DNA from 3 places in the Streptomyces sp. NPDC059787 genome. Region 2 is predicted to be linked to each of the others. Evidence: riboswitches for the same ligand, from Rfam matches in the RefSeq annotation. Region 2 holds a riboswitch; each other region holds the start of a gene.

Region 1 (10,068 bases), on a different contig from region 2:
GGCGTCTGCCCCGCCCGCCGCGCCCCACGGCCGGCCGCGCCTCCGGTGCCTGCCCGGCTCCCTGCGTCTGTGCCGGTCCGGCTCCCTGCGCCCGTGCCTGAGCCGTCGGGCGGTCGGCCGAGACCACCAGTGCGGCCAGGGCCGTGGTCACCGGCACCGAGGCCACCAGGCCGATCGAGCCGATCAGGGTGCGTACGATCTCCTCCGCGACCAGCTCACTGTTGGCGACCGTCCCCACGCTGCTCTGCGCGATGGAGAACAGCAGCAGCAGCGGCAGCGCGGCGCCCGCGTAGGCGAGGACCAGCGTGTTGACCACGGACGCGATGTGATCGCGGCCGATGCGGATGCCCGCGCGGTACAGCCCGCGCCAGCCCGTCGACGGGTTGGCCTCGTGCAGCTCCCAGACCGCGGACGTCTGGGTGACCGTCACGTCGTCGAGGACACCGAGCGAACCGATGATGACGCCGGCCAGCAGCAGACCGCTCATGTCGATCCCGGGATACAGCCCGTGGATCAGACCGGTGTTGTCGTCGGTGTTGCCGGTCAGTGCGGCCCACCCGATGAACACCGAACCCAGGAAGCCGATCAGCAGCAGCGAGATCAGTGTGCCGAGCACCGCCACCGACGTACGCGCCGACAGCCCATGACACAAATACAGCGCGATCAGCATGATCGCGCTCGCCCCCACCACCGCCACGACCAGTGGGTTCGACCCCTGCAGGATCGCGGGCAGGATGAAGAAGTTGAGCACCAGGAAGCTGATCGCCAGTGCGACCAGCGCCATGACGCCGCGTAGCCGTCCCACGGCCACGACGGCGAGCGCGAAGATGCCCGCGAGCAGCGCCATCGGGAAGCGCCGGTTCACATCGGTGACCGAGTACTGGAGGTCCTCGGGCGCGGAGGGCTCGTAGGCCACCACGACCTTCTGGCCCTCGTGCAGTTGCCGGGACTGGTCCGGCTGCACGATCTCGTTGAACGTACGGCCCTTGTCGTCACCGGTGTCGACCCGGATCGTCGCCTTCTTGCAGGCGCCGTCCGCCTGCTGCTGGGCGGAGGAGCCCTCGGCGGTGGAGGTGTCGCCGGTCGGTACGCCTCCGGAGGCGTTGACGGACTGACAGCTCAGCTCGACCACCTTGGTGACCGTGGCGTGCTGCGTCTGCCGGTCGAAACCGACGCCGGTGCGCTCGTGCGCCGGGGCGCCGCCCGGCCACAGCACGGCGAGCCCGATCAGCACCGCCGCCGCGAACGGGATGAGGATCGCCGCGATGACCTTGCGCAGGTGCTGGGAGACGGGCGCCGCCGGGCCGTGACCGTGGCTGTGCCCATGGGCGTGCCCGTGGGCGTGGCCGCCGCCGTCTCCGGCGCCGGGCGCGCGTGACGGTTCGGGCGGTGGAAACGGAGGAGGTTGAGTGGGGGTCACCGCCCGATCATCGCAAGAACGGGATGGGGCCCTCTGTTCACCGCGCCAGAAATGACGCTAGCGTGGAGTCGCTTTTGTACACGCGGGAGCTCGGAGCACCGGGCTGAGAGGGCGCTGACCTCCGTCCCAGCGACGTTTCACATGAAACATCACCGAAGGCGAGTGATGTTTCCCACGGAACGTCGGCAGACGGAAACCGCTGCGTCGACCGCCGAACCTGTTACCGGGTAATGCCGGCGTAGGGAGTAGGTCTCATGACCAACAAGGACGCACGCACGCCTGCCTCCACGCAGAACTCCGCCCAGGAGGAGAACACGGAGGCCGGGAAGTCCATCGGCTGGCACAAGGCGTACGTCGAGGGCACACGCCCCGACCTGCGGGTGCCGGTCCGTCAGGTGCACCTCACCAACGGGCGGTCGGTCACGCTGTACGACACATCGGGCCCGTACACCGATCCGCTCGTCGACACCGACGTCCGCCGGGGCCTGGCCCCGCTGCGGGAGAACTGGATCACCGCCCGCGGCGACACTGAGGAGTACGCGGGCCGTCCCGTCCGTCCCGAGGACGACGGGATCAAGCACACCTCTCCGCGCGGGGGCCTGCGCAATCTGGACGCCGTGTTCCCCGGCCGGCCGCGCCTGCCGCGCCGGGGCCGCGCGGGCCAGGCGGTCACACAGCTGGCGTACGCGCGCCGCGGCGAGATCACACCCGAGATGGAGTACGTGGCGACCCGGGAGAACGTCGCGCCCGAAGTGGTCCGTGAGGAGATCGCGGCGGGCCGTGCGGTGCTGCCGACCAACGTCAACCACCCGGAGATCGAGCCGATGATCATCGGCAAGCGGTTCCTGGTGAAGGTCAACGCCAACATCGGCAACTCGGCGGTGACGTCCTCCATCGAGGAGGAGGTCGAGAAGATGACCTGGGCGACCCGCTGGGGCGCCGACACGGTCATGGACCTCTCCACCGGCCGGAACATCCACACCACCCGCGAGTGGGTGCTGCGCAACTCCCCCGTCCCCATCGGCACCGTGCCGCTCTACCAGGCCCTGGAGAAGGTCGACGGCCGGGCCGAGGAACTGACCTGGGAGATCTACAAGGACACGGTCGTCGAGCAGGCCGAGCAGGGCGTGGACTACATGACGGTCCACGCGGGCGTGCGCCTGGCGTACGTGCCGCTCACCGCGAACCGCAAGACCGGCATCGTCTCGCGCGGTGGCTCGATCATGGCCGCGTGGTGTCTGGCGCACCACAAGGAGTCGTTCCTGTACGAGAACTTCGAGGAGCTCTGCGAGATCCTCGCCGCGTACGACGTCACGTACTCGCTCGGCGACGGTCTGCGGCCCGGGTCCATCGCGGACGCCAACGACGAGGCGCAGTTCGCGGAGTTGCGCACGCTCGGGGAACTCAACACGGTCGCGAAGCGTTTCAACGTTCAGACCATGATCGAAGGCCCGGGGCACGTCCCGATGCACAAGATCAAGGAGAACATCGACCTTCAGCAGGAGATCTGCGATGAAGCCCCGTTCTATACGCTCGGCCCGCTGACGACGGACGTCGCGCCCGCGTACGACCACATCACGTCCGGCATCGGCGCCGCGATGATCGCCTGGTGGGGCACGGCCATGCTCTGCTACGTCACGCCCAAGGAGCACCTGGGCCTGCCCAACCGTGACGACGTCAAGACCGGCGTCATCACCTACAAGATCGCCGCCCACGCCGCCGACCTCGCCAAGGGCCACCCGGGTGCCCAGGAGTGGGACGACGCGCTGTCCGACGCCCGCTTCGAGTTCCGGTGGGAGGACCAGTTCAACCTCGCCCTCGACCCGGACACGGCACGCGAGTTCCACGACGAGACCCTGCCGGCGGAACCCGCCAAGACGGCCCACTTCTGCTCGATGTGCGGCCCGAAGTTCTGTTCCATGAAGATCAGCCAAAGCATCACGGAGCGGTTCGGCGGTACGGCGGCCGAGGGGGTCTCCCCCGAGGAGATCGCCGAGGGCATGCTCCAGAAGTCCAGGGAGTTCGCCGAGGCGGGCAACCGGGTGTACCTCCCGCTGGCGGACTGAGTCCTTCTCGGGCATCCGGTCCGGTGTGCCGCGCACCGGACCGGATGCTCCGGCTCCGTCATCTCGTGGTGTCGTGCGGGTACCGGCGGAGCCCCACCGGGTCGCCGCCCGGGTCCTGGTCGTGGAGCGGCGGGCAACGCCGTGCGCGCCGAACCGTCGGACCGACCGGGTACCTCTCGCCTCACTCCGTGCTCAGGTTCCCGCGCCTGCGTGGGGGAGCGGCCTCATAACGGAAGCAGCACGATGGCGCTCGGCCACGTCATGATCTCTACTGTCGCTGACCATGGACGGGATCGATGTACTCAACGGCGTCGTGGGCGCCGTGCTCGGCATGTTGTTCGCCGTGTTGTTCCAACAGCCCCTGCAGGACGCGTGGTTCCGGCTCCGCAGGCGTTCGACGAGCGTGATACGGAGCCTGGGGCGCCGGGAGGAGTCGGGTCCCGCCTGGCGGGCTTTCTCCCTCGGGCCGTTGCACACCCCCGCACTGATCGTCGAAGGCGACGGGGAGACTCCCATATCGCCCGAGGCCATTCATGTCCACGTACTGGACGACGAGGTGGAACTGCCTCCGGACATGACCGGCTGGCGGGACGAGATAGCCGAGGAGAGCGAGCGGCTGCAAACGGAGGGAGGAGCTCCGCTGTGGAACGGTCCGCGGTACGCCGTCGATTCCCTGGACGTCTCCCGTACCGCTCTCGAAGAGAAGTCCGAGGTGCACCTGAGGCTCCGTCCGACCGATTACTACACCTTCCTGGCCGCACGACAACTCGACCGCCGGCTTCCGGACGGTACGACGCCCCGGTCCCGTTACCTGGATCCGGACGAGCCGTTGAAGGCCCCCTCCTTCCTGCAGTGCAGCCTGGGCGTCAATGTCGCGGTGGTCACCGCCGACGACATGCTCGTGGTGACCCGACGCAGCGATCGGGTCCGTACGGCACCGGGCGTCTGGAACTCCTCCGTCAACGAGGGACTGTCGAGACACATCGATTCCTCCGGGAGGAACGCACCTGATCTCCACGCGGTGGCCCGCCGCGGAATGCGGGAGGAACTGTCCCTGGAGCCCCACGAATACTCGCTCGACCTCCTGGCCTTCGTGCTGGACGTGGACGGCCGGGGCTGGAGCGCCCACTTCCACGCACGGCTGAAGGACCTCGGGAGCACGGGCCTCCAGACGCGCATGAGCCGGGGCGTGGCTGACCGGTGGGAGCACCGGACCATCGACTTCGTCCCCTTCCGTCCGGCGACGGTGGTCAGGTACCTGCTGCGGGAGGACCGCGTCCACCGGTGGGCGGCGACGGCACCCGCGCTGTTCCACCTCGCTCTCGTGCACGCCTTCAGCCGCTCGACCGTCGAACGGGTCGAGGCGCAGGTTCTCCGCCGCCTGTAGTGCACACCGGCCTCGTGCGGTCATCGATGGAGATCCCCCGGGACATCCGTCGTGAACACGGCGGAAGCCGGGACGAGACCGAGGAGGGTGCGGCCCGGAAGCCGAAGGGGTTCGCGGCCACGGGCAACCGCGTGCGCCTGCCGATCACGGGCCGGGCGTTCGCCGCAGGCGGCGCGGAGGCGGTGCCCGCCGTGGGTGCCGCTTCCGCAGCGCGGCAGGTGTGGTGGCCCCTCCCCTTCGCCGGGGCGGGTGGGCAGACTGGCCCCATGACAGCGAGTCCGATGAGCAAGGGGTCCAATCTTCCCGTCGATGCCCGCGTGGTGCGCGTTGAGCTCGCTTGGGCGGCCGGGGCCGGTGTGCCCGACATCGATGCCTCGGCGCTGCTCCTCACGGAGGCCGGGCGGGTGCGGGACGACGGGGACTTCGTCTTCTACAACCAGCCTCGTCACACGTCCGGCGCCGTGACGCATCTCGGGAAACAGCGCGGAGCGCGGGACACGACCGACACCGTGGAGGTGGATCTGGGGGCCGTGGAAGGGGTGGTCGAGCGGATCGTGCTGTGCGCGTCGGCGGACGGCGGGACGTTCGGGCAGGTGCCCGGACTGGTGCTCAGGCTGCTCGACGCCGGGGCGGGGACCGAGCTGGCCCGGTTCGACATGGCGGCGGGGACGGAGACCGCCTTCATCGGCGGCGAGTTGTACCGGCGGCAGGGGAAGTGGAAGTTCCGGGCGGTGGGGCAGGGGTACGCCTCCGGGCTCGCGGGTCTTGCCACGGACTTCGGCATCACCGTGGACGACGCGCCCCCGGCCTCGTCCGCCTCCCCCGCGGCCACCACGCCTCCGGTCCCGCCGGTCTCGCCCGCGGCCACCTCGGCCCCGGTTCCGCCGCCCCCGTCCGTGCCTCCCGCCGTGCCGGTCGCGCCCGCCCAGCAGTCTGCCGTGCCCCACCCCCACCCCGGTGCTCCGCGGCTCACCAAGGGCGAGGAGAGGCTGCCCGTCGACATGCGCAAGCGGTTGTCGCTGCGCAAGGAACAGGTGGCGGTCAGTCTGCGCAAGCACGGGGCCGCCGAGGTCACCGCGCGCGTCATCCTCGTACTCGACGCCTCCGGGTCCATGTCCTTCCTGTACTCCAAGGGGGTCGTGGCCGACGTCGTCGAGCGGATGGCGGCGGTCGCCGCGCAGCTGGACGACGACGGCGAGATGCAGGCCTGGACGTTCGCCTCGAACCCGGCCCGGCTGCCGGATCTGCGGCTGGGGGAGCTTCCCGAGTGGCTGCGGCTGCATGTGCGGGTGGGGGAGGTGGGCCTGTTCCGGCGCGGGCGGAAGAAAGGGCTGGAGCCCAGCCAGGTCGACATGCGGGACGTGGGCATCCAGAACGAGGAGCAGAAGGTCATCGCCGAGGTGCGGGCGTTCGTCCGGGGCAATCCCGCGTCCGCTCCGACCCTCGTCCTGTTCTTCTCCGACGGCGGCGTCTACCGCAACAAGGAGATCGAGCACGAGCTCCGTGAGGCGGTGGAGGAACCGGTCTTCTGGCAGTTCGTTGGGCTGGGCAAGTCCCATTACGGTGTGCTGGAGCGGTTCGACACGCTGCCGGGACGCCGCGTCGACAACGTCGGGTTCTTCGCCGTCGACGACATCAGCACCGTGCCGGACGCGGAGCTGTACGACCGTCTGCTCTCCGAGTTCCCGCAGTGGATCACGGCCGCGGGACGGGCGGGAATCCTCTGAGACCCGGCCCGACCGTCCGGCCCGTCGCCGGATCCGTCCATCCGGCTCGCGCCTCCGGTACGGAGAGCGCAAGCCGACGGACGGGCCGCCCGGCTACTCCGGCTGGTGCTCCGGTCCCCCGAAGTCCGGGCTCGAGTAGTCCGGACTGGAGTAGCTCGGCCGTGTGCCACGGGCCGCTCCCTCCCCCGGGCTGGAGAAGCCCGGCCGGTCGTACCCCAGGTGCGGGATACGGCTGGTCGGCGGGGGTGGCGCCGTGTGCTGCAGCGCGGTGACCGTCGCCGGGTCGGTGAGCGCGTCCCGCAGGAACGGCAGGATCCCCCGCTCCAGCAGGGCCTCGCGCCAGGCGTCCCTGGCCAGGGTCACTTCCTCGTCGAGTTCGTCGTACGACCTGCCGAGCGCCGAGGGCTTGTTGCGCAGTGCGGTGAGCAGCAGGCCCACGGCGGCGACGAGGATGGCGACCGCCGTCACCGCGCCGAACACCCACCCCGTGGTGAGCATGGTCCGGGCGAACGCGGCGTCGGGGTCGAGCATCCGCAGGATGTAGCCGACGAGCAGGAAGATCGCGGCCGCGGTTCCGGCCAGGACGGGTGCCAGGACGGCGACGACGGCGACGGCACCGGCCCCGGTGGTCTCGGCGACCTCTCCCATGGTGGCGGCGAGCCCCATCGGGTTCGTGCCCGGTTCGGTGGAGCCGGACTCGCGGACGGACGAGATGGACGACTCCGGTGGCCGGCGCCGTTCCTCGCGGACCTTCACATAGTGCTGGTACTCGGTCGCCGCAGCCGTCGTGATGATCGCCGTGGCGTCGAGTGCCATCGTGCGCAGTTGTTCCGAGTTGAGCCGCTGTCCGACCGCGGCCAGTTCCGGGTGGTGTGGTGCGGAGCGCAGCGCCTCATCGAGAATCCGCTGGTATTCCTGGCGGTCCTCGCTCAGCAGGTGCTGCGGAACGCTGTTCATGTGCATCCCCCGATGCTCCGTAGGGCTTGGGGCTCGGCATGCTGACGAGCCGTCGGGCAGAAACGGAGGGGAGCCTGCTACGGATAAGCCGATGGTAGAGCGGTGACGGCGCGCGGTGACAGGGGGTTTACCGAAATTGGCACGTGCACGGGGCGGTTGCGGGCCGCACGGGCACGGCCCGCTGAACCGTCAGACGACCAGCGGCAGTTGCTGGACCAGCAGTTTTCCGGCCATGGTGACCCCGCCGTCCATCGCGATGGCGAGTCCGTCGGCGTAGACATGAGGTCCGGTGACCACGGGGCCGCTGTCGTCCTCGCCGTCCTCGGAACCGACCTGGCCCGTCAGATAGGGGATCGGGCTGTGGCCGTGAACGACCCGGGTGCCGCCGTACGTATCCAGCAGGGAGCGCACCGCGTCGGCGCCGCCCTCGTCACGGAAGGAGAACCGCTTGGTGAACTTGCGGAACAGGTCCCAGACCTCGTCGGCGTCGTTGCGGGTGAGCGTCTCGCGGACGGTGTCGTTGACCTCTTCGATGGAGCGGCCGTAGTCGAGGTAGGCGGTGGTGTCGGAGTGCAGCAGCAGATGGCCGTCGACCGCCTCGACGGCGTCGAGGCGGGACATCCACTGCAGGTGGTGGTCCTGGAGACGGTCCATGTCGGTCTTCTGCCCGCCGTTGAGCAGCCAGGCCGCCTGGAAGGTGGCGGTGCCGGCCCCGGAGTTGACGGGGGTGTCGCCGAACCGCTTGGCGCCGATCAGCAGCAGCTCGTGGTTGCCCATGAGGGCCTTGCAGTAGCCGCCGGCGGCGGCGGCCTCGGCGGACAGCCGCATCACGAGGTCGATGACGCCGATGCCGTCCGGGCCGCGGTCGGTGAAGTCGCCGAGGAACCACAGCCGCGCGGTGCCGGCGCACCACTGGCCCGCCGAGTCGAGCAGGCCCTGCTCCTGGAGGGCGGCCACCAGTTCGTCGAGATAGCCGTGGACGTCGCCGACCACGTACAGCGGTCCCTGGCCGGTGGCGGGCTGCGGGGCGGGGACGGACGCGGGGTCGACGGTCACCTGAACAGTGTCACCCCGATTGATGACGGGGAGGTCCCGCTGGGTGGGTGTGTATCCCTCCGGGTAGGTCTCCTCGGAGGGCGGGACGACGTCGCCGGGGTGTGTGCTCTGGGCGTACGGACCGGTCTCGTGGACGTACGCGGGCACCCGGAAGTCGCGCAACGTCGCCGTCCGCTCCACCTCGGGTCCCTGACCGGCCCCCTGAGTCATCGACCCCTCCACCATCGCGCCGCTTCTGCACCGCGTCGGACTGCCTGGTCGCAGCGGCCCGCGGTGTCGTGGGCCCATCATAGGAATGCGGATCGCGCCGTGTGATGACCCAGGGGTGGTGAATCAGAGCAAGACTCCGGTTCGCCGCGGCTTTCGCCCCGTTTGAGCCGGTCTTCGTCCGCCCTGGACTCGTCCCTGCCGCGCACTTTCCGCCAGTGACCGGCCACCGTCGTGTTCCGGGGGCCCACCTGTTTCGCCCGGAGGGGCGACCGGAGAGCCCTTTCGTTCCTCTCCCCCGGGGATGCCGCGGAACTGCCGCTTCCCCCCTCCGGAAGCGGAAGCTCCACACCCCGACGGCGACACACCCCACCGGGGCCCCTGCCCCGGCCACCAGGGCTCCCGCAGGCGCCGATCCACGGGAGCGGGGTGTGGTGGTGCGGCGGAGGCCGCCGCACACCCGGTCCCCACCCCGGCCCACCGTGGCGGCACGGTACGAGCCCGACTACGGCGGCCTCGCCGCACCACCACACCCCCGACCCACGATGCGACCCCGAGCGGGCTCCCCGCCTCACGACCCCTTCGGCGACCTCGGCGGGCTGACCGTCGTACGAGGCGGACGCCGCTGCGAGGAGGTCCGCACGATCAGCTCGGTCGGTATGACCTGCTCCACCGGCTGGTCCGAGTCGACCCCCTCGATGGCGTCGATGAGCAGCTGGATCACCGCCGTGCCGATGCGACGCGGTTTGAGGGAGAGCGTGGTGACGGGCGGCTCGGTGTTGGCGTAGACCGCGGACTCGCTGCAGCAGACGAGCAGCAGGTCGTCCGGGACGCGCAGGCCGTAGCGGCGGGCGGCGGCGAGCAGGTCGGTGCCGTTCGGATCGAACAGGCCGTAGACGGCGTCGGGCCGGTCGGGGCGGGCGAGCAGCCGGTCGGCGGCGACGGTGCCCGCGCACGGATCGTGCGCGGGGTAGGCCTCGTAGACCGGGTCCTGGCCCACACGCTCGCACCAGCGCAGATACGCGGTGGTCGACAGGTGGGTGTACGTGTCGGTGGTGGTGCCGGTGAGCAGGCCGATGCGGCGGGCGCCGGCGTCGGCGAGGTGGTCGAGGATGCCCGTCACGGCGGCCTCGTGGTCGTTGTCGACCCAGGCGGTGACCGGCAGCGAGCCGGCCGGGCGGCCGTCGGAGACGACCGGTAAGCCCTGGCGGACCAGCTCGCTGACGACCGGGTCCTGGTCGGAGGGGT
Region 2 (10,068 bases):
ACTCCGCCGAGAAGCGCCCACTGTCCGGCGCCGCACGGACGGCGCGCGGTCACCGAGGCGTCCACCAGCCGCAGCGCGGTCTCCCGGCGCCGTACGGTCCAGGCGTGCAGGGCGAGGATCGCGCCCACGGCGGCGAACTGGATCATCGTCAGGACGGCGGCCGTGGACAGGTCGAAGATCTCGGAGGTCTGCCGGTAGATCTCCACTTCGAGGGTGGAGAAGGCCGGCCCGCCCAGGATCTGCACCACGCCGAAGGAGGTGAAGGTGAACAGGAAGACCATCAGCGCCGCCGCCGCCACGGCGGGCGCGAGCGCGGGCAGGGTGACGGTCCGCCAGGCCGCGAACCGCGAGGCGCCGAGCATCCGCGCGGCCTCCTCCTGCCGCGGGTCGAGCTGCGACCAGAGCCCGCCCACGGTGCGTACGACGACGGCGTAGTTGAAGAAGACGTGCGCGAGCAGGATCGCCCACACGGTGGTGTCCAGCCGCAGGCCCCACAGCTCGTCGAGGAGTCCGCCGCGGCCGACGAGTGCCATGAACGCCGTACCGACGACGACCGTCGGCAGCACGAACGGCACGGTGACCACGGCCCGCAGCACCTGCTTGCCGGGGAAGTCGAAGCGGGCGAAGACGTACGCGCCGGGCAGGGCGATCAGCAGGGTGAGGGCGGTGGAGACGAGGGCCTGCCAGGTGGTGAACCACAGGACCTGACGGACGTCGGACTGCGCCAGTACGTCTCCGATCCGCCCGAGGTGCCAGGTCCCGTCGGTCTTCAGTCCGCGTGCGACGATCGCGGTGACGGGGTAGGCGAAGAAGACGGCGAAGAACGCGACGGGCACGGCCATCAGGCCGAGCCGCGCCGCGCTCCCGCGCCGCCTCGCCGCGGTCCGCGTCACTTCAGTACGAGCGAGGTCCACGACTTGACCCACTGGTCACGGTTGTCGGCGATCTTCGCCGGATCCATCGTCTGCGGGTCCTTCGCCTGCGGCCCGAACTTCACGAAGTCCTCGGGCACCTGGGCGCCCTCCCGCACCGGGTAGACGAACATGTTGAGCGGCATGTCGTCCTGGAACGGCTTGCTGATCAGGAAGTCGAGCAGGGCCTTGCCGCCCTCGGGGTTCTTCGCGTTGCTCAGCAGCCCCGCGTACTCGACCTGGCGGAAGCAGGTGCCCTCGGCGACACCGGTGGGCGCGGTCTCCGGCTTCGGGTCGGCGTAGATGACCTCGGCGGGCGGCGAGGAGGCGTACGACACCACCAGCGGCCGGTCGGCCTTGGCCTGCTTGCCGCCGGCCGAGCCGGAGAACTCCTCGTTGTAGGCCTGCTCCCAGCCGTCGACCACCTTCACGCCGTTGGCCTTGAGCTTCTTCCAGTAGTCCTGCCAGCCCTCGTCCCCGTACTTGGCGGCCGTCCCGAGCAGGAAGCCGAGGCCGGGAGAGGAGGTGGAGGCGTTCTCGACGACGAGGAGGTCCTTGTAGGCGGGCTTGACCAGGTCGTCGAGGCTCTTCGGCGGGGTCAGGTCGTGCTCGTCGAACCACGCCTTGTCGTAGTTGACGCAGACGTCACCGCTGTCGACGGGGGTGACCCGGTGCTTGTCCTGGTCCACGCGGTACTCGTCGAGGATCAGGTCGGAGCCCTTGGCCTCGTACGGCTGGAACAGCCCGTTGTCGAGGGCGCGGGACAGCAGGGTGTTGTCGACGCCGAAGAAGACGTCGCCCTGGGGATTGTCCTTGGTCAGGACGGCCTTGTTCACGGCCTGTCCGGCGTCGCCGTCCTCCAGGACCTTGAGCTTGTATCCGGACTGCTTCTCGAAGGCGGCGACGACGTCCTTCGACACGGCCCACGAGTTGTGGCTGACCAGGGTCACGGTCCCGGACCCGCCGCTCGAGTCGTCGCCGTCGGACGACCCGCACGCGGACAGCGTGACCAGCCCCAGCCCGACGGCCAGGACCGCGACCTTCTTGGTGATGCCCACTTGATTCCTCCTGGAGTGACCAGGAAGAGACGCGGCCCTGCCCGGGACCCCTCCGCGGGGTCCCGGGCAGGGCGCAACAGCTCGAGTGATGACCGATCTCCCTACCCAGAATGACCTGGGCCAGGTTCGGAGGGTCTGCGGCCGGTGCCGCACTCTCAGCGCTGTGGCGCTCCCCTGTCGGAATATGCAGATGTGATTGCTCGGGTCACATTACCGTTCGCTCGCGGCGAGCTGACCACACGCCCCGTCGATCTCCTGCCCACGGGTGTCCCGGATCGTCACCGGTACACCGTGTGCGGCGATCGCCTCCACGAACGCCTTCTCGTCCTCGGGCCGGGAGGCGGTCCACTTGGAGCCGGGGGTGGGGTTGAGCGGGATGAGGTTGACGTGCACGGGGCGGCCCTTGAGCATCCGCCCGAGGCGGTCACCACGCCAGGCCTGGTCGTTGATGTCCCGGATGAGCGCGTACTCGATGGACAGCCGCCGGCCCGACCTGGCCGCGTACTCGAACCCGGCGTCGAGCACCTCGCGCACCTTCCACCGCGTGTTCACGGGGACGAGGGTGTCGCGCAGTTCGTCGTCGGGGGCGTGCAGCGAGATGGCGAGCCGGCACTTGAAGCCCTCGTCGGAGAACCGGTGGATGGCCGGGACGAGACCGACGGTGGACACGGTGATCCCGCGCTGCGACAGCCCGAGCCCGTCCGGCTCGGGATCGGTGAGGCGGCGAATCGCCCCCACGACCCGGTTGTAGTTGGCGAGCGGCTCACCCATGCCCATGAACACGATGTTGCTCAGCCGCGCCGGGCCGCCGGGAACCTCGCCGTCCCTGAGCGCCCGCATCCCGTCCACGATCTGGTGCACGATCTCGGCGGTCGACAGGTTCCGGTCGAGCCCGGCCTGCCCGGTGGCACAGAACGGGCAGTTCATGCCGCAGCCCGCCTGGGAGCTGATGCACATGGTCACCCGGTCCGGGTACCGCATCAGCACGGACTCGACGAGCGTCCCGTCGAACAGCTTCCACAGTGTCTTGCGGGTCGTCCCCTGGTCGGTCGACAGGTGCCGTACGACCGTCATCAGCTCCGGAAGCAGCGCCTCCTGCAGCTTGCCGCGGGAACCGGCGGGGACGTCGGTCCACTGCTCCGGGTCGTGCGCGTACCGCGCGAAGTAGTGCTGCGAGAGCTGCTTGGCACGAAACGCCTTCTCACCGACCGCGACGACCGCCTCCTTCCGCTCGGCGGGCGTGAGATCGGCAAGGTGCCGCGGCGGCTTCTTGGCTCCGCGGGGGGCGACGAAAGTAAGTTCTCCGGGCTTAGGCATGGCGTTACCAGTGTCGCAGATCAATTCGTGTGGCCTGCAGCCGTGAGCTCTGGGGGGTGACAACGGGCGTCGCCGGTCGCCGTGGGCTCTCCCCGGAGGAGCAGAGGTCCACCGCTTCGGTCTCCGGGTGCTTCACGTCCCGCCCCTTCTTCGGACACCGGGCTTCCGCCACGCCCCCCTCGACCGCAGCGATCTCGCGGGGAGGCGCCGGTCGACGACGTGACGCTCCGCGTACAGGTGTTCCGCGGCCCGGGAGCTGCCGGCCGTACCCGGGCCGAGTCATTCCGCTTCGGCGACTATCCTCCGGGCCGCTTCGACCTGTTGTTCCTGCTTCTCCTTCAGCGTGCGCAGAACCTTGGCGCTGCCGTCTATCAGCTCCTTCTGAATCGCCTTTTCGGAGCTGAACCACGTGTCCAGCAGGCCGGTTTCCTCTTTGCAGGAGAAGTCGGCGACCGCCGTCTTCTTCTCCTCCGCGGAGGGCTCATCGCCTTCGAAGGACTGCGATTCAAGTGCCTGCACGGGCGTGGCGTACGTGTACCCCTTGCCCGCCATGCACTGCGACCATTTCGACGTGGCCGTCTTGACTTTCGGGTCCTGCAAGGATTCCTTGTAGCTGTCGACGGATATACGACTGGCGGCCGCGACGCCCGGCTCGTAGCTGTAGGTCTTTCGGAAACTCTTGATCGCTTCTCCGAGACATCCCTCGTCGGGAATTCTCTTCCCGTTGTACTTCGCGGCCGTTTCCGTTTTCGCTCCGCCTTCGGCGCTGTTCCCCACCAGAACCTTCCGTTCCTCCGGGGAGAGGCTGCTCCTTTCCGTCCCGGCCGACTGCTCGGGCGGAAAGTGGTATCCGTACTGCATTGCCGTCTGCATGTCGGATATCCCGTACCGACGGTCCGCCACCTGCCGGGTCGGCGGAATCACCGCCGGGGTGTAGTCGATACCGAAGCCCTCCATGCACTCGCGGGCCAGGAGTTCCTGCGCCGACCGGATCACGCGCTGCTCGTCCTGGGGCAGGCTGTACTCGGCGATGGGCAGCCGATACGTGTACGCCTCCTTTCCGGCCGGCGGGGAGGCGGCCGGGGCCGTCGAGGCCCGGGCGTGATCCGGAGACGCCGCGTCCTGCTGCGTGCAGCCGACCAGCGCCACCCCCGACAGCAGTGACACCAGGATGAGCGAGGGCCGTGAAGATTTCACCATGGGGAACGTCTCTCGAATGGCTGCGAACGCGGAACGTACTCGATGCAAAAGAAAACCCCGCACGGGCCGCATGGACCGGTGCAGGGGTTTTCCTGATACCTCAGGCGGTCCAGGTGTAGCAACCGGTCGACGTGTAGCCGAATCGCAGCGAGGCGTTCTCGTTGTAGGTGTTACGCAGTCGGGGCGCGGCGGACAGCGGCTTGAAGGAGTCGCACGGACCGCTGTAGTTGCTGTTGTAGAAGACCGTCATGTTGGCTTCGCCGCCGTTGATGAACGAGGCCGCGTTGTTCTTCACGGCCTGGCCCTGGCCCGTGCCGTAGTCCAGGAAGGTGTAACCGGCAAGGTTGGGCACGCTGTCCTTCATGAAGGCCGTGCGCGAACCCTCGAAGTTGCTGTTGTAGAAGAAGACTCCGCACCATTCGGTGGTCAGGTCACAGCCCTTGCCCGTGTAGGCCTGAGCCGTCGAAGCGGTTCCCAGCATCGATCCGGCCGCGATGGGCAGAACGAAGGCCAGAGGAATGAACTTCCGAGCGATCTTCACGTGCCCTCTTTTCTTGTCAATTCACCAGGACTTGGCCCGCCAACCTTAAGGGCGACACAATGTCGGCAACAATCATTTTTCGGACAAGATCCAATGCATTGGCCTGATCTTTTCGAAAGAATGCCGGTTGGTATCCCGTTCGTCCATTGAGACCATAAATGCCGGTCCTGACGGTGGACACCGATGGAGAGGTTCAGCGGACCGGCGCGCACCTCCCCGTACGTCGGGCAGGGCCGCCGGGGGACGCCCGAGCGCCATGGAGCGCGTACGGGCCACAAACAGCGAGCCCCCGTCCGCAGGGGACGGGGGCTCGAAGGCGCTCGGACCGAAGGTCTCAGCCGCCGACGAAGAGGACGAGCAGCAGCCACACCACCGGCGCCGTCGGCAGCAGGGAGTCCAGGCGGTCCATGATGCCCCCATGACCCGGGAGCAGGGTGCCCATGTCCTTGATGCCCAGGTCGCGCTTGATCATGGATTCGCCCAGGTCGCCCAGTGTGGCGCTGGCCGCGACCGCGAGGCCGAGCAGCAGGCCCTGCCACCAGCTGCCGTCGTCGATCAGGTACTGCATGCACAGCGCGCCGACGACCATCGCGAAGGTCACCGCGCCCAGCAGGCCCTCGCGGGTCTTGCCGGGGCTGATGCGCGGGGCGAGCTTGGTCCTGCCGAAGCGCCAGCCGACCGCGTACGCGCCGGTGTCGCTGACGACGGTCAGCAGCAGGAAGGTCAGGACGCGCCACGGGCCGTCGTCGGCGGTGAGCATCATCGTGACGAAGGTCGCCAGGAACGGCACGTAGAACGTCGCGAAGACACCCGCCGTGACGTCCTTGAGGTAGCCCTCGGGCGGCGCCGTCATACGCCAGACCAGCACCGACAGCGCGGTGAGCGCCATGGCGACCCACGCGCCCTCGGCACCCCGGGCGTACCCGGCGACGACCATGGCCGCACCGCCCAGCGCGAGCGGCACCAAGGGCGCCTCGATGCCCTTGCGCTCCCGCAGCCGCGACGTCAGCTCCCACAGGCCCACCACCACGGCGACGGCGACCACGCCGACGAAGACGGCCTTGACGACGAACAGCGACGCGACGATCACCACGCCGAGTCCGACGCCGACGCCTATCGCGGCACCGAGATCGCGCCCCGCGCTCTTCTTCTGCGGTGCGGGTGCCGGCTGCGGGGCGTCGGGCATGGGCTCCGGATTCTGCGGCACCTCCCCCGGAAGGGGTCGGGCCCGCGTCGGTTCGTCTCGGAACAAGGGGCCGCTCAGCCGAGCGGCCCCCCGGTCCACATCCTGGTCTCCGCCGTGTTCGGGTAGGTCGGGCACCACGGGCATGGGGCGAGTGTGCTGCGCGTAGTGCGCATCGTACGCGGGACCCGCCGGGGCAGCTCCCTGGCCGGGCCCGTGGTCGGACGGTCCCCAGTACCCGGTCTGCGGCGTCCCCCAGGAAGAGTCGTTCATCAGACCTCGAGCAGCTCCGCTTCCTTGTGCTTCAGGAGCTCGTCCACCTGGGCGACGTACTTCGCGGTGGTGTCGTCGAGCTCCTTCTCCGCACGGCGGCCCTCGTCCTCGCCGACCTCGCCGTCCTTGATCAGCTTGTCGATGGCGTCCTTGGCCTTGCGGCGGACGGAACGGATGGAGACCTTCGCGTCCTCGCCCTTGGTCTTGGCGACCTTGATGTAGTCACGGCGACGCTCCTCGGTGAGCTCGGGGAACGTCACCCGGATGATGTTGCCGTCGTTGCTCGGGTTGACGCCCAGGTCGGAGTCGCGGATCGCCTGCTCGATGTTGCGCAGGGCGCTCTTGTCGAACGGGGTCACCACGGCCATGCGCGGCTCGGGCACGGAGAACGAGGCCAGCTGGTTGATCGGCGTCAGCGCGCCGTAGTAGTCGGCCACGATCTTGTTGAACATCGCCGGGTGCGCACGGCCGGTGCGGATCGCGGCGAAGTCCTCCTTGGCGACCACGACGGCCTTCTCCATCTTCTCCTCGGCCTCGAGGAGGGTCTCTTCGATCACCACTTGCTCCTGCGTGTCTTGAGTAGGCCCGGCCGCGGTTCCCCGTCGGGGCGGCGGCCGGCTGCGTCGCGTCTTCTTCCTGCACGGTTCCCGACCGGCAGGACATTGTCCATCCCCCGGTCAGTTGCGGCCGGCTTGGTCGCCCACCAGCGTGCCGATCTTCTCACCCTTGACGGCGCGGGCGATATTGCCCTCCTTCAGGAGTTCGAAGACGACGATCGGGAGGCTGTTGTCACGGCAGAGCGTGACGGCCGTGGCGTCGGCGACCTTCAGGTCCCGGGTGATGACCTCGCCGTAGCCGAGCGCGTCGAACTTCACGGCGTCCGGGTTGGTCTTCGGGTCGGAGTCGTAGACGCCGTCCACACCGTTCTTGCCCATGAGCAGCGCCTCGGCGTCGATCTCCAGGGCGCGCTGGGCGGCGGTGGTGTCGGTGGAGAAGTACGGCATGCCCATTCCGGCGCCGAAGATGACCACGCGGCCCTTCTCCAGGTGCCGTACGGCGCGCAGCGGAATGTAGGGCTCGGCGACCTGCCCCATGGTGATGGCGGTCTGCACGCGGCAGTCGACGCCCTCCTTCTCCAGGAAGTCCTGGAGGGCGAGGCAGTTCATCACGGTGCCGAGCATGCCCATGTAGTCGGAGCGGGCGCGGTCCATGCCGCGCACCTGGAGTTCGGCGCCGCGGAAGAAGTTGCCGCCGCCGATGACGATCGCGATCTGCGCGCCGTCCCGTACGACGGCCGCGATCTCACGCGCGATGGCGTGCACCACGTCGGGGTCGACGCCCAGGCCCCCGCCACCGGAGAAGGCCTCCCCGGACAGCTTCAGCAGGAACCGGCCGCTCACTTTGCCGTCGTCGCTCTTCTCAGCCTTGGTGGTCATCGTCGGATCCCGCCTCTTTCACGTGTTGCACATACGAAGAAGGCCATTGCCGGTGGGGTGTGCTTCGCATCCCATGCGGCAATGGCCTCCTCGTCAGATCTGCTGTCGTCCGGCACGCGCGCGTGCGTGGACGCGTGTCCGAACGACTGCTGTCGACCCTATCGGGGTCGCGCGCCCGTCGCGGTACGGACTCAGATGCCGACCTTGATGCGCGTGAAGCGCTTCAGGGTGACACCGGCCTCGTCCAGGATCTTCTGGACGGACTTCTTGTTGTCCAGCGCGTAGGGCTGGCCGAGCAGCGTGGCGTCCTTGAAGAAGCCGTTGAGGCGACCCTCGACGATCTTCGGCAGGGCGGCCTCGGGCTTGCCCTCGGCGCGGGTGGTCTCCTCGGCGACACGGCGCTCGGACTCGACGACCTCGGCCGGCACGTCCTCCTTGGAGAGGTACTTCGGCGCGAAGGCGGCGATGTGCTGGGCGACGCCCTTGGCGACCTCGGCGTTCGGCTTGTCGAACTCGACGAGCACACCGATCTGCGGGGGCAGGTCGGGCATCGTGCGGTGCATGTACGCCGTCACGTAGCCGTCGGCGAACTGGGCGAAGCGGTCCAGGACGATCTTCTCGCCCAGGTTGGCGTTGGCCTCGTCCACGAACGCCTGGACGGTCTTGCCGGCCTCGATCTCGGAGGCGAGCAGGGCCTCGAGGTCGGCCGGGGAGGTCTTGACGACGTGCTCGGCGATGGTGGTGGCCACGGCCTGGAACTTGTCGCCCTTGGCGACGAAGTCCGTCTCGCACTTCAGCTCGACGAGGACGCCGGAGGAGTTGTCGTCGGCGATGATCGAGACCACGGCGCCGTTCTCGGCGGAGCGGCCCTCGCGCTTGGCGACGCCCTTCTGGCCCTTGATGCGGAGCGCCTCGACGGCCTTCTCGACGTTGCCCTCGGCCTCGTCCAGCGCCTTCTTGCAGTCCATCATGCCGGCGCCGGTGAGCTCCCGGAGCTTCTTGACGTCGGCGGCGGTGTAGTTCGCCATGAGTCTGTGAATCTTTCTCGAAGTCTGGAGGTTCGGAGATCTGCGGGTCAGGACCTACCTGAGGGCAGGTCTCCGACTCGCCGCTGACCTACGGGTGAACGGCGGGAGCGGAGCACTTGTCACCGCTCCCGCCGTCATCGGCTCTGACGGGGCGGTCAGGCCTGCTCGGCCTCGGCGGCCGGGGCGGCCTCAGCGGCGGGGGCCTCAGCCGGCTGCTCGGCCTCGGCGGCCGGAGCGGCCTCCTCGGCCTTCTTCTCGTCGGCCTTCTTCTCGCCCGCGAGCAGGTCGCGCTCCCACTCGGCCAGCGGCTCACCGGCGGCCTTCTCGCCCTTGCCGGCCTCGGCGACACCGGAGCGGGACATCAGGCCCTCGGCGACGGCGTCGGCGATCACGCGGGTGAGCAGGGTGACGGAGCGGATCGCGTCGTCGTTGCCCGGGATCTTGTAGTCGACCTCGTCGGGGTCGCAGTTGGTGTCGAGGATGGCGACGACCGGGATGTTGAGCTTCCGGGCCTCGCCGACCGCGATGTGCTCCTTCTTGGTGTCCACGATCCAGACGGCGCTGGGCACCTTCTGCATCTCGCGGATACCACCGAGGGTCTTCTCCAGCTTGGCCTTCTCGCGGGAGAGAACCAGCAGCTCCTTCTTGGTGAGGCCGGAGGCGGCCACGTCCTCGAAGTCGATCTGCTCGAGCTCCTTGAGGCGCTGCAGACGCTTGTAGACGGTCGAGAAGTTGGTGAGCATGCCGCCCAGCCAGCGCTGGTTGACGTAGGGCATGCCGACGCGGGAGGCCTGCTCGGCGATGGCCTCCTGCGCCTGCTTCTTCGTGCCGACGAACATGACCGTGCCGCCGTGGGCGACGGTCTCCTTGACGAACTCGTAGGCGCGGTCGATGTACGACAGCGACTGGAGCAGGTCGATGATGTAGATGCCGTTGCGCTCCGTGAAGATGAAGCGCTTCATCTTCGGGTTCCAACGACGGGTCTGGTGACCGAAGTGGACGCCGCTCTCCAGCAGCTCCCGCATCGTGACGACGGCCATGGCCGTATCTCCTTGAATTTCTCGGTTGTGCCGCGGATGCCGGACGGCTTCCGCGCCTGACGCCCACGACGCGCCGTTGCC
Region 3 (10,068 bases), on a different contig from region 2:
CGTAACCGCGGCCACCCCCACCGCCGTAACCGCGGGCGCCCCGCCGCGTAACCGCGGGCAATCGTGCCTCCCCCCAGTGCCTTGAGGGCCTGGGAGGCGCCCCCAGGGCGGCACGGGTGGGCGCAGCGGCACCCTGTAAGCGCCGGCGAGCGAAACCCGCCCCGCCCAGCCGCAGCCCCGGCACCGTCAGAACGCCGGCCGCTCCGGATCCAGCACGGCCATGCCCTCCGCGGGAGACGACGCCTCGGCGGCGAACCACCGCCGGGGAATCCGCCCCGCCAGCCGGGCCAACCGCCCCGCCTCCACCGCACACCGCATGGCGGAAGCCATCACCACCGGCGCCTGCGCCCGGGTGACCGCCGACGCCAGCATCACCCCCGCACACCCCAACTCCATCGCCAACGCCACATCGGACGCGGTCCCGGCCCCCGCGTCAAGGATCACCGGCACCCCCGCCCGCTCCACGATCAACTCGAAGTTGTGCGGATTCCGGATCCCCAGTCCCGACCCGATCGGCGACCCCAGCGGCATGATCGCCGCACACCCCACCTCCTCCAGCTTCCGCGCCAGCACCGGATCGTCGTTCGTGTACGGCAGCACCGTGAACCCGTCGTCGACCAGCGTCTCCGCCGCGTCCAGCAGCTCGATCGGGTCCGGCAGCAGCGTCCGCTCGTCGGCGATGACCTCCAGCTTGACCAGGTCCGTGCCGAGCGCCTCCCGTGCGAGCCGCGCGGTGAGCACGGCCTCCCCGGCGGTGAAGCACCCCGCCGTGTTCGGCAGCACCCGGATGCCCAGCCTCTCCAGCACCGACAGCACGGACCCGTGCACCGAGGGGTCCACCCGCCGCATCGCGACGGTCGTCAGCTCCGTCCCGGACGCCACCAGCGCCCGCTCCAGCACGTCGAGGCTCGGCGCCCCGCCGGTGCCCATGATCAGGCGGGACGTGAAGGACGTACCACCGAGGAGGAACGGATCGTCGGCCACGGTCAGCCTCCCTGGACGGCGGTCAGGACTTCCACGCGGTCACCCTCACGGAGGGGCGTGGCGGGCCACTGCGCGCGCGGGACGACGGTTTCGTTGAGGGCGGCGGCCACCCCCGAGGGTGCCGCGGTGAGCGACCCCACGACGAGGTCGAGAGCCGTGCCGGGCGCGAACTCCCGGCGCTCCCCGTTGACCGAGATGTTCATACGGGCTGCTCCGCGCGGACGGCGGCGCCGAAGCGCCGGGGGGTGAAGGGGCGAGCCACCTCCGGCAGGGCGCCGGTGGTCAGGGCCTCCGCCATGGCGTCGCCGGTGACCGGCGTCAGCAGGACACCGTTGCGGTAGTGGCCGGTGGCGAGCAGCAGCCCCTCGAGCTCCGTCGGGCCGAGCAGCGGCGCGTTGTCGGGGGAGGCGGGACGCAGTCCGGCCCGGGTCTCGGTCAGCGGCAGCTCGGTGATGCCGGGGACCAGCTCGTGGGCGTCGCGCAGCAGCTCGTACACACCGCCCGCGGTCACGGTGGTGTCCCAGCCCATCTCCTCGCTGGTCGCCCCGATCACCAGCTCGCCGTTCTCGCGCGGCACCAGGTAGACGTGGCTGCCGCGCACCACGGCCCGTACGGTCCGGTTCAGGAAGGGGCCGTGCCGCGCGGGCATCGTCAGCCGCACCACCTGCCCCTTCACGGGGCGCACGGGAGGCAGCACGTCCGCCGGGACGCCCGCGAGCCGCCCGCTGAGGCTGCCCGCGGCGAGCACCACCTGCCCGGCGACCAGCTCGGTGCCGTCGGCCGTGGCCACGCCCGTCGCACGGTCTCCCGCGACGACGAGCCGCTCGGCCCGCGCGCGGTGGACGGTCACGCCCGCGCGCTCACAGGCGGTGACCAGTGCGGCCGCCAGCCGCCGGGGGTCGATCTGGTGGTCGCCGTCCACCCGCAGGCCGCCGCGCACCCCCGGCGCGAGCATCGGCTCCAGGCGCCGGCAGTCCCGCCCGGACAGCCACTGCGAGTCCAGTCCCGACCGCTGCTGCAGGGCGTGCAGTTCCCGCAGGTGGGCGCGGTCGTCGGCGTCCAGTGCCACGGCGAGCGTGCCGCACGCGCGGTAGCCGAGGTCGTGGCCGGTCAGCTCGGTCAGTTCGGCCGCGAAGCCGGGATAGCGCCGCGCGGAGGCGAGGTTCAGACCGAGCAGGGTCTCCTCGCCGTAGTGCAGTTCCGTGACGGCGGCCAGCATCCCGGCGGCCACCCGGGCGGCGCCGCCGCCCGGCTCGGGGTCCACCACGGCCGTGGCGAGACCGCGCTGCGCGGCCCGCCAGGCGGTGACCAGACCGATGATTCCGCCCCCGACGACGAGGACGTCTGAGGTACGCGTGGGCGACATGGGCGTCCAGCCCCTCCCTTCGCCGGCATGACCCGGATCAGGTTCGTACGGTCGGAGGCCGCCAGCCTCCCTCTCAGCCCGGTGCGTCCGGGCTCCCGCGAGTGCTTGTACGTTGGCCACCCTAGCAACGCGCCTGCAAGGGAGTCTTTACCGTGGCCCGCTCGCTCGACGGACTCGTCCTCGCCCCCGTGGCCGACCAGGCCCCCGGCCAGGTCGGCACCCGCACCCGGTTCACCTACCACGAGCGGGGCGGCGAGATCTGGGCCGAGTACGAGGGCGGCGACGTCGTACGCGGACACCTGGTGGGCACCCGCGCGGGGGACCGGCTGGACTTCCGGTACGTGCAGCTCAAGCGGGACGGCACGACCTCCTCCGGGCACTGCGTGTCGACGGTCGTGGAACTGCCCGACGGACGGGTGCGGCTGGAGGAGGAATGGCAGTGGGAGTCGCAGCCGGGCAGCGGGACGAGCGTGGTGGAGCAGCTCGGCTGATCGACGCCGCGTCGGGTGTCTAAGGTGATCGGGTGAGCGAGCAGACGCAGGGACCGGGACGGTCCGAGCCGCGGCGGGTGGTGGTGGCGGGCGCGGGCATGGCCGGTGTGCAGACCGCCCTCGCCCTGCGGGAGCAGGGCTTCACCGGCACCGTGACCCTGATCGGCGCGGAACCCCACCAGCCGTACGACAGGCCGCCGTTGTCCAAGGCGGTGCTGCTCGGCAAGGCCGAGGACTCCGCCTTCGACGTCGACTTCGAGGACGCCGGCATCGAACTGCGGCTCGGCTGCGAGGTGCTCGGCCTGCGCCCCGCCGACCACGAACTGGACACGGAGAACGGGCCCGTCCCGTACGACGTCCTGGTGGTCGCCACCGGTGCGGAACCGGTCCGGCTGCCGGGCACGGAGGGCGTGCCCGGCGTGCATCTGCTGCGCACCCTGGACGACGCCGCGCGGCTGCGGCCGGTGCTCGCGCGGCAGCACGACATCGTGGTGGTCGGCGCCGGCTGGATCGGCGCGGAGTTCGCCACGGCGGCCCGCGAGGCGGGCTGCGCGGTCACCGTCGTGGAGGCGGGGGAGCGGCCGCTCGTCGAGGCGCTGCCCGCCGAGGTGGCCGCCCCGATGGCCGCCTGGTACGCCGAGGCGGGCGTCACACTGCGCACGCACGCGCGCGTGGAGCGCGTCGAACCCGGCGCCGCGGTCCTGGACGACGGCACGCGGCTGCCCGCGGGCGCCGTGGTCGTCGGCGTCGGGGCCCGGCCCGCCACCGGCTGGCTGGCGGGCTCCGGGATCGAGCTCGGGGCGCACGGGGAGGTCGTCGCCGACCACCATCTGACGACCTCCCTGCCGGACGTGTACGCGGTCGGCGACTGCGCGTCCTTCCCGTCCGGGCGCTACGGCGAGCGCCTGCTGGTCCACCACTGGGACAACGCCCTCCAGGGGCCGCGCACGGTCGCCGTGAACATCCTCGGCGCGGCCACCGGCCGGGAGCCGGTGGTCTACGACCCGGTGCCGTACTTCTGGTCCGAGCAGTTCGGGCGCTTCGTGCAGTACGCGGGACATCACGCGGACGCCGACCGGACGGTGTGGCGCGGGGACCCCGCCGAGGCGGCGTGGAGCGTCTGCTGGCTGCGGGAGTCCCGCCTGGTCGCGCTGCTCGCGGTGGGACGGCCCCGGGACCTGACGCAGGGGCGCCGGCTGATCGAGGCGGGCACGGCGATGGACGCGGAGCTGCTGGCGGACCCGGCGCGGCCCCTGAAGTCGGCGGCGGCGTGATGCTCCCGGCCCGGCGCGTCCGCCCAGGTGGGCGGGGCTGACTTCCGGCTGTCGGTGGCAGATGGCAGGCTTGTCCCGTGACCGAGATTGACGCAAAGATCGATGCTCTCGTCCCCGCCTGGCTCACCCTGCCCGACATCGCCGAAATGCTCGATGTCGAGGTGACGCGCGTCCGGCAGCTGGTCAAGGAGGGCCAGCTCATCGCCGTACGCCGAGGTGAGAACCGCGCGCTGCACGTGCCCGCCGCCTTCATCGACGAGGACAAGGTCGTCAAGGGCCTGACCGGGACCCTGACGCTCCTGCGGGACGACGGCTTCACGGACGAAGAGATGCTGGAATGGCTCTTCACCCCCGACCCCTCCCTGCCGGGCACGCCCGCCCAGGCACTCGGCGAGAACCGCGGCACGGAGGTGAAGCGCCGAGCCCAGGCGCTCGCGGTCTGACCCGGCCCCGACCGTCCACGATCCGAACACCACCGGCCGGGGCGCGGGCCCCGGCCCGGGGACACCCGCGCCGGCGGCATAGGGTCCCTGCGGCGGGCCCGCCGGGCCCGTACGCCGCCGACACCCTGGGGGATCCTCCTGTGACCGCCACCGCTCGCGCCCGGCTCGCCGACGCCCGGCTCTATCTGTGCACCGACGCCCGCAGGCGGCAGGGGGATCTTCCGGAGTTCCTGGACGCGGTCCTGGCCGGCGGGGTCGACATCGTGCAGCTGCGGGACAAGGGCATGGAGGCCGGCGAGGAACTGGAGCACCTGGCGGTCCTCGCCGACGCCTGCGCCCGGCACGGCAAGCTGCTCGCGGTCAACGACCGCGCGGACGTCGCCCACGCCGCCGGAGCCGACGTCCTCCACCTCGGCCAGGGCGACCTGCCCGTCCCCGCCGCCCGCGCGATCCTCGGCGACGACGTCCTGATCGGCCGCTCCACGCACGCCGGGTCCGAGGCCGCCGCGGCGGCCGTCCAGCCCGGCGTGGACTACTTCTGCACCGGCCCCTGCTGGCCCACCCCCACCAAGCCCGGCCGCCACGCCCCCGGCCTGGACCTCGTCCGGTACACCGCCGCCCTGGGCACCGAGCGCCCCTGGTTCGCCATCGGCGGCATCGACCTCGGCAACCTCGACGAGGTGCTGGACGCCGGTGCCCGCCGGGTCGTCGTCGTACGGGCCGTCACCGAGGCGGACGACCCGCGCGCGGCGGCGGCCGAGTTCGCGAAGCGGCTGCGACAGGCGGCGCCCCCGGACGCCGGATGACCCCCGCGCGTCTCAGGTTTGTCCAAGGGGTGGACAACAAGTCGGCATTCCGGACAAATATTCCGCATCCGGTTGGGGGACCGCCGCCCCCTGGCTAACCTGCCGGTATGGCCCTCGGAACCGCATCCACCAGGACTGACCGCGCACGCACCGTGCGTGACATGCTCGCCGCCGGCAAGACGACGTTCTCGTTCGAGTTCTCGGCGCCGAAGACCCCCAAGGGCGAGCGGAACCTGTGGAGCGCGCTGCGCAGGGTCGAGGCGGTCGCGCCGGACTTCGTCTCCGTGACCTACGGCGCGGGCGGCTCCACGCGCGCCGGCACGGTCAAGGAGACCCAGCAGATCGTCGCCGACACCACCCTCACCCCGGTCGCCCACCTCACCGCGGTCGACCACACCGTCGCCGAACTGCGCAACATCATCGGCCAGTACGCCGACGCGGGGATCCGCAACATGCTCGCCGTGCGCGGCGACCCGCCCGGCGACCCGATGGGCGACTGGGTGCCGCACCCGCAGGGGCTGACCTACGCCGCCGAACTCGTCCGGCTCATCAAGGAGTCGGGCGACTTCTGCGTCGGCGTCGCCGCCTTCCCGGAGATGCACCCGCGCTCGGCCGACTGGGACACCGACGTCGCCCGCTTCGTCGACAAGTGCCGGGCCGGCGCCGACTACGCGATCACCCAGATGTTCTTCCAGCCCGAGTCCTATCTGCGGCTGCGTGACCGAGTCCACGCGGCGGGCTGCGAGACCCCGGTGATTCCCGAGGTCATGCCGGTGACCAGCGTGAAGATGCTGGAGAGGTTGCCAAAGCTCAGTAACGCCGTGTTCCCGGAGGCCCTCGAAGAGCGGATCCTCGCAGCGAAGGACGATCCGGCGGCGGTACGCTCGATCGGTATCGAGTTCGCCACGGAGTTCTGCGCCCGGCTGCTGGCCGAGGGAGTGCCCGGACTGCACTTCATCACGCTCAACAACTCCACGGCGACCCTGGAAATCTACGAGAACCTGGGCCTGCACCACCCACCGCGGGCCTAGACCGGTCGCACTCATATACGACACACTGAGTAGCGACCACTGGGAGAGGGGCGTACATGGGCTGGGCGGTCCTCTACATCGCGTTCGGCATCGTCGCGCTGTGGTTGCTCGGTGAGGTGCTGCTGCAGTACAAGGCACGCCTGCGCTGGCGGCTGCTCGCCTTCGCCGGCTTCCTCGGCGTCGTGCTCGGCGTGCTGATCCCGTCCGTGGTCGTCATCGGGCTGGGCGCCGCGGCCTTCGCGGTCGGCCAGACCTATGTGACCCTGTCGTTCCGCCGCGGCTTCGCGGCCGGCTGGGCGGTCAACGCGCCGGTGCTGGCCGCCGCCAAGGGCCGCCGCGGCGGCCGCGGGCGCCAGGAGCCGACCCTGGAGGTCTCCGGCCTGGAGGCGTCCGGCGCCGGCCACGGCGACGAGAGCGACGCCCCCCGCGACCGGGCCGGCCACCAGGCGGACGACGACTACGACCGCGACGACGTGTTCACCCCCGCCGCCCGCCCCGACCAGCCGGCGGCCGCTGAGACGACCGCCGTCTACGAGCCGCAGCCCATGCCCGACGACACCGGCTCCTACGGCGTCTACGGCGGCGACACCGGGTACGCGGCCCCGGCCCAGGACCAGTACGCGGCGGCGGCCCAGGGGGCCGACCCCAACTACGCCTACGACTACTCCGGTTACGGCCAGCAGCAGGGCTACGACACCACCGGCCAGCAGCAGTACGCGGCCTACTCCGACCCGTACATCGGCAACTCGGCCTACGGGGACACCTCGTACGACACCGGCTACGCCGACCCGCAGCAGTACTCCCAGCAGGGCTACGGGCAGGACCCGTACGCCCAGCAGGGCTACGGCGGCGAGACCCCGGCCGGCGGCCTGTGGGTCCCGCAGCAGCGCAGCGCCGACGATCCGTACGGCGGTGAACTCCCGCCCGAGCAGCAGTACCCGTACCAGGGCGACGGACAGACGCACGGCAACGGCACCGGGTACGACGAGCAGTACCGCTACTGAGCGCGCTCACTGCGACCCGCGGAACTCCGGCCCCTCCACGACCAGCCCGGCGACCAGTGCCCCCGACATCCCGGCGTGCGGGAGCCCGCCGCCGGGGTGGGACCAGCCGCCGGCCGTGAACAGCCCCGCCATCCCGGTGCTGTTGGCCGGGTGCAGCAGCCGCCCGCCCGCCGCGGCCAGCGCCGGTACCGGCACCGCGCCGCCCTCCGCGCCGGTCTCCCCGGCGATGTCGGCCGGGGTGCGCGTCTCGTGCCACAGCAGCCGGTCGCGCAGACCGGGCACCGCACGCTCGGCGACGGCGATCAGACGCTCGGCGTACGCGTCCCAGGACTCCTCGGTCCCGGCGGGCACCACCGACGTCACCGTGACCGCCTCGTGGCCGGCGTCGGGGACCAGTGCCGGGTCGTCCGGCCGCAGCACCGTGACCGTGGGCCGCGGGGGGAGGCCCACGGGCGCACCGGACAGTGAATCCAGTTCGGCCTCCCGGTCGTCCGTGTGCACGACCGTACGGTGCGGGGTCCCCTCCGGGCGCCCGCCCCGCAGTGCCAGCGCCACCGTCACCCTGCTCGCCGTCCCCCGCTGGGCCGGGACCTCGCCGGCGGCACGCACCCGCGTCCCCCGGCTCAGCCGGTCCAGCACCCCGGGAGCCACCCCGGCGACCACGAGGTCCGCCTCCGCGACGGTGCCGTCGGCGAGCTCCAGCCCCGCCGCCCGGCCGTCCTTCTCCGTCAATCCGGCGACCTCCGCGCCGAAGCGGAACTCGACCCGGCGGGCCAGACACCGCTCGTACACCGCCCGCGCCAGCTCCCGCATGCCGCCGCGCACGTACCACATGCCGAAGGCGTGCTCCATGTACGGCAGTACCGCCGCGCTCGCCGGGGTCTCCCGGGGGTCGAGGCCGTACGCCAGCGCGTGGCTCTCCAGCAGCGCGATCAGCCGGGGATCGCGCAGCTCCCACGCACCGGCCTCCGCGAGCGTGCCCGCCGTACGCGTGCGCAGGAGCTTCCTGTGCGGGACCGCCGGATACGGCTCACGCTCGGCCAGCACCCGCCAGTTGGGCCACAGCGGCTCCTCCAGCAGCGGCCTGCGCGACCGGTCCCAGGTCTCCCGGGCCCGCACCAGGAAGTCCCCCCAGCGCCGGGCCGCGTCCGCCCCGAGGCTCTCCTCCAGCGCGGAGACGACGCCCGCGCGGGAGGCGTTCGGCAGCGACACGCGCGTACCGTCCGCGAACACGTGGTGCGACGACGGGTCGACCTGGACCAGCTCGACGCACGCCTCCAGCGGCTCCCTGCCGGTCTTCACGAACAGGTCCCGGTAGACCGCCGGCAGCGGGAGCAGTCCTGGCCCGGTGTCGAAGGCGAACCCGTCCCGCTCCAGACGGCGCAGCGCGCCGCCGTACGTCTCCGTCCGCTCGTACACCGTCACCCGGTGGCCCGCGACGGCCAGCCGGGCGGCGGCCGCCATCGCGCCCATCCCGGCGCCGATCACCGCAATCCGTGCCATGCCAGGGACTTTATCCGCCGCCACCGACAGCCCGTCCCCGAGTACCCGCGCCCCCGCCCCGGGCTCCAGGCGGCGGCACCGGGCCGTGGGCGCGCGTGCGCAGCCCTGAGTACCCGTACCTAGCCGCCGAGTTGAGTACGCGCGCGGATGGGGGCCGGCCCCCGGGAACGGGAGAGTGGAGGCCACGGAGAGGGGCCCGGCCCCGGAACCGGCGACACGGGGCGCCGGAACGGTACGGGCCCACGATCCGCTCCTTCCGCCGGCACCGTCAGTGGGAGCGAGGCACGGGGGAACCCGGGGGACGACCACGACGGGGTTCTGGGGGAACGCACGGGGGAGCGAGGAAGGTGCCGGTCCGCCGGTGGCCCGCGGGGGACGCGGCCACCGTCGGGCCGGCGCCTTCGTCCGTCCAGGTTCAGCGGCGGCCGCTGACCCGTCCCTGCAACAGCCGGGACAGGGCGGAGTGCACGTCGTCCAGGGAGCGCTCCGGCTGGAAGGACTTCCAGTCCAGCGCGGCCACCAGCACCATGCCGACCAGTGCCGCCGCCGTCAGCGGGACGTCGATCTCGTCGCTGAACTCGCCGTTCGCCACCCCCTCGCGCAGCACGCCCTCGACCACCGCCACGGCCTGCTGCCGCACCACCATCAGCGTGGACTGCCAGGCCCGGTTGGTGCGCCACAGCTCGGCCACGTACAGCTGGGTGAAGGCCGGGTAACGGTCGATGAAGACGAGCCCCGCGCGGATCATCGCGTCCAGGGCGTCGACCTTGCCGCCGCCCTCCGCGGCCGTCCGCTCGGCCGCCTCCCGCAGGGAGGCGGTCAGCAGACCGACCCCGTGCCGCAGCAGCTCCTCGAAGAGGACCGACTTGCTCGCGAAGTTGTAGTAGACCGTGCCCTTCGCGACCCCCGCCCGCTCGGCGATCTCGTCCACGGTGGTGGCGGAGAAACCTTGTTCGGCGATGAGGGTGACGGCCGCCTCGTAGAGCTTCTGCCGGGTGGCCTCGCGGCGGGCACTGCCGCCCGGCGTGGTGCTGCTGCGTTCCATGGCCCTGATTGTCACAGGAACGCCGGTCCGTCCGTTCACAAGGTCAGCTCCGGGTGCAGCCGGTCCATCGTCCACACCTGGCGGCGGCGGGCCGACAGCGCGGTGAGCGCGAGGGCGCCCG

What was found. Region 2 has a riboswitch for thiamine pyrophosphate ahead of ACFV5H_RS06140 (thiamine ABC transporter substrate binding subunit). Riboswitches for the same ligand answer to the same signal wherever they lie in the genome.
Region 1: another riboswitch for thiamine pyrophosphate. It lies ahead of thiC (phosphomethylpyrimidine synthase ThiC); the one in region 2 lies ahead of ACFV5H_RS06140 (thiamine ABC transporter substrate binding subunit).
Region 3: another riboswitch for thiamine pyrophosphate. It lies ahead of thiO (glycine oxidase ThiO); the one in region 2 lies ahead of ACFV5H_RS06140 (thiamine ABC transporter substrate binding subunit).

What each region holds. Positions count from the first base shown of each region.
Region 1 covers NZ_JBHWHX010000002.1:101,054-111,121, reverse strand. The annotation lists gene ACFV5H_RS02470 (YibE/F family protein) at 1-1,420, opposite strand, end outside; TPP riboswitch at 1,493-1,682, shown strand; gene thiC (phosphomethylpyrimidine synthase ThiC) at 1,675-3,486, shown strand; gene ACFV5H_RS02460 (hypothetical protein) at 3,770-4,873, shown strand; gene ACFV5H_RS02455 (VWA domain-containing protein) at 5,140-6,600, shown strand; gene ACFV5H_RS02450 (hypothetical protein) at 6,694-7,563, opposite strand; gene ACFV5H_RS02445 (metallophosphoesterase) at 7,747-8,838, opposite strand; gene ACFV5H_RS02440 (LacI family DNA-binding transcriptional regulator) at 9,392-10,068, opposite strand, start outside.
Region 2 covers NZ_JBHWHX010000004.1:263,778-273,845, reverse strand. The annotation lists gene ACFV5H_RS06145 (ABC transporter permease) at 1-842, opposite strand, end outside; gene ACFV5H_RS06140 (thiamine ABC transporter substrate binding subunit) at 890-1,969, opposite strand; TPP riboswitch at 2,050-2,155, opposite strand; gene rlmN (23S rRNA (adenine(2503)-C(2))-methyltransferase RlmN) at 2,180-3,286, opposite strand; gene ACFV5H_RS06130 (hypothetical protein) at 3,566-4,453, opposite strand; gene ACFV5H_RS06125 (peptidase inhibitor family I36 protein) at 4,587-5,027, opposite strand; gene ACFV5H_RS06120 (phosphatidate cytidylyltransferase) at 5,362-6,483, opposite strand; gene frr (ribosome recycling factor) at 6,483-7,040, opposite strand; gene pyrH (UMP kinase) at 7,161-7,919, opposite strand; gene tsf (translation elongation factor Ts) at 8,111-8,947, opposite strand; gene rpsB (30S ribosomal protein S2) at 9,103-9,987, opposite strand.
Region 3 covers NZ_JBHWHX010000039.1:29,614-39,681, reverse strand. The annotation lists gene ACFV5H_RS29010 (thiazole synthase) at 187-984, opposite strand; gene thiS (sulfur carrier protein ThiS) at 987-1,187, opposite strand; gene thiO (glycine oxidase ThiO) at 1,184-2,350, opposite strand; TPP riboswitch at 2,348-2,459, opposite strand; gene ACFV5H_RS28995 (hypothetical protein) at 2,503-2,841, shown strand; gene ACFV5H_RS28990 (NAD(P)/FAD-dependent oxidoreductase) at 2,874-4,115, shown strand; gene ACFV5H_RS28985 (Rv2175c family DNA-binding protein) at 4,193-4,558, shown strand; gene thiE (thiamine phosphate synthase) at 4,699-5,364, shown strand; gene metF (methylenetetrahydrofolate reductase [NAD(P)H]) at 5,472-6,395, shown strand; gene ACFV5H_RS28970 (hypothetical protein) at 6,452-7,399, shown strand; gene ACFV5H_RS28965 (phytoene desaturase family protein) at 7,406-8,902, opposite strand; gene ACFV5H_RS28960 (TetR/AcrR family transcriptional regulator) at 9,318-9,947, opposite strand; gene ACFV5H_RS28955 (YhgE/Pip family protein) at 9,983-10,068, opposite strand, start outside.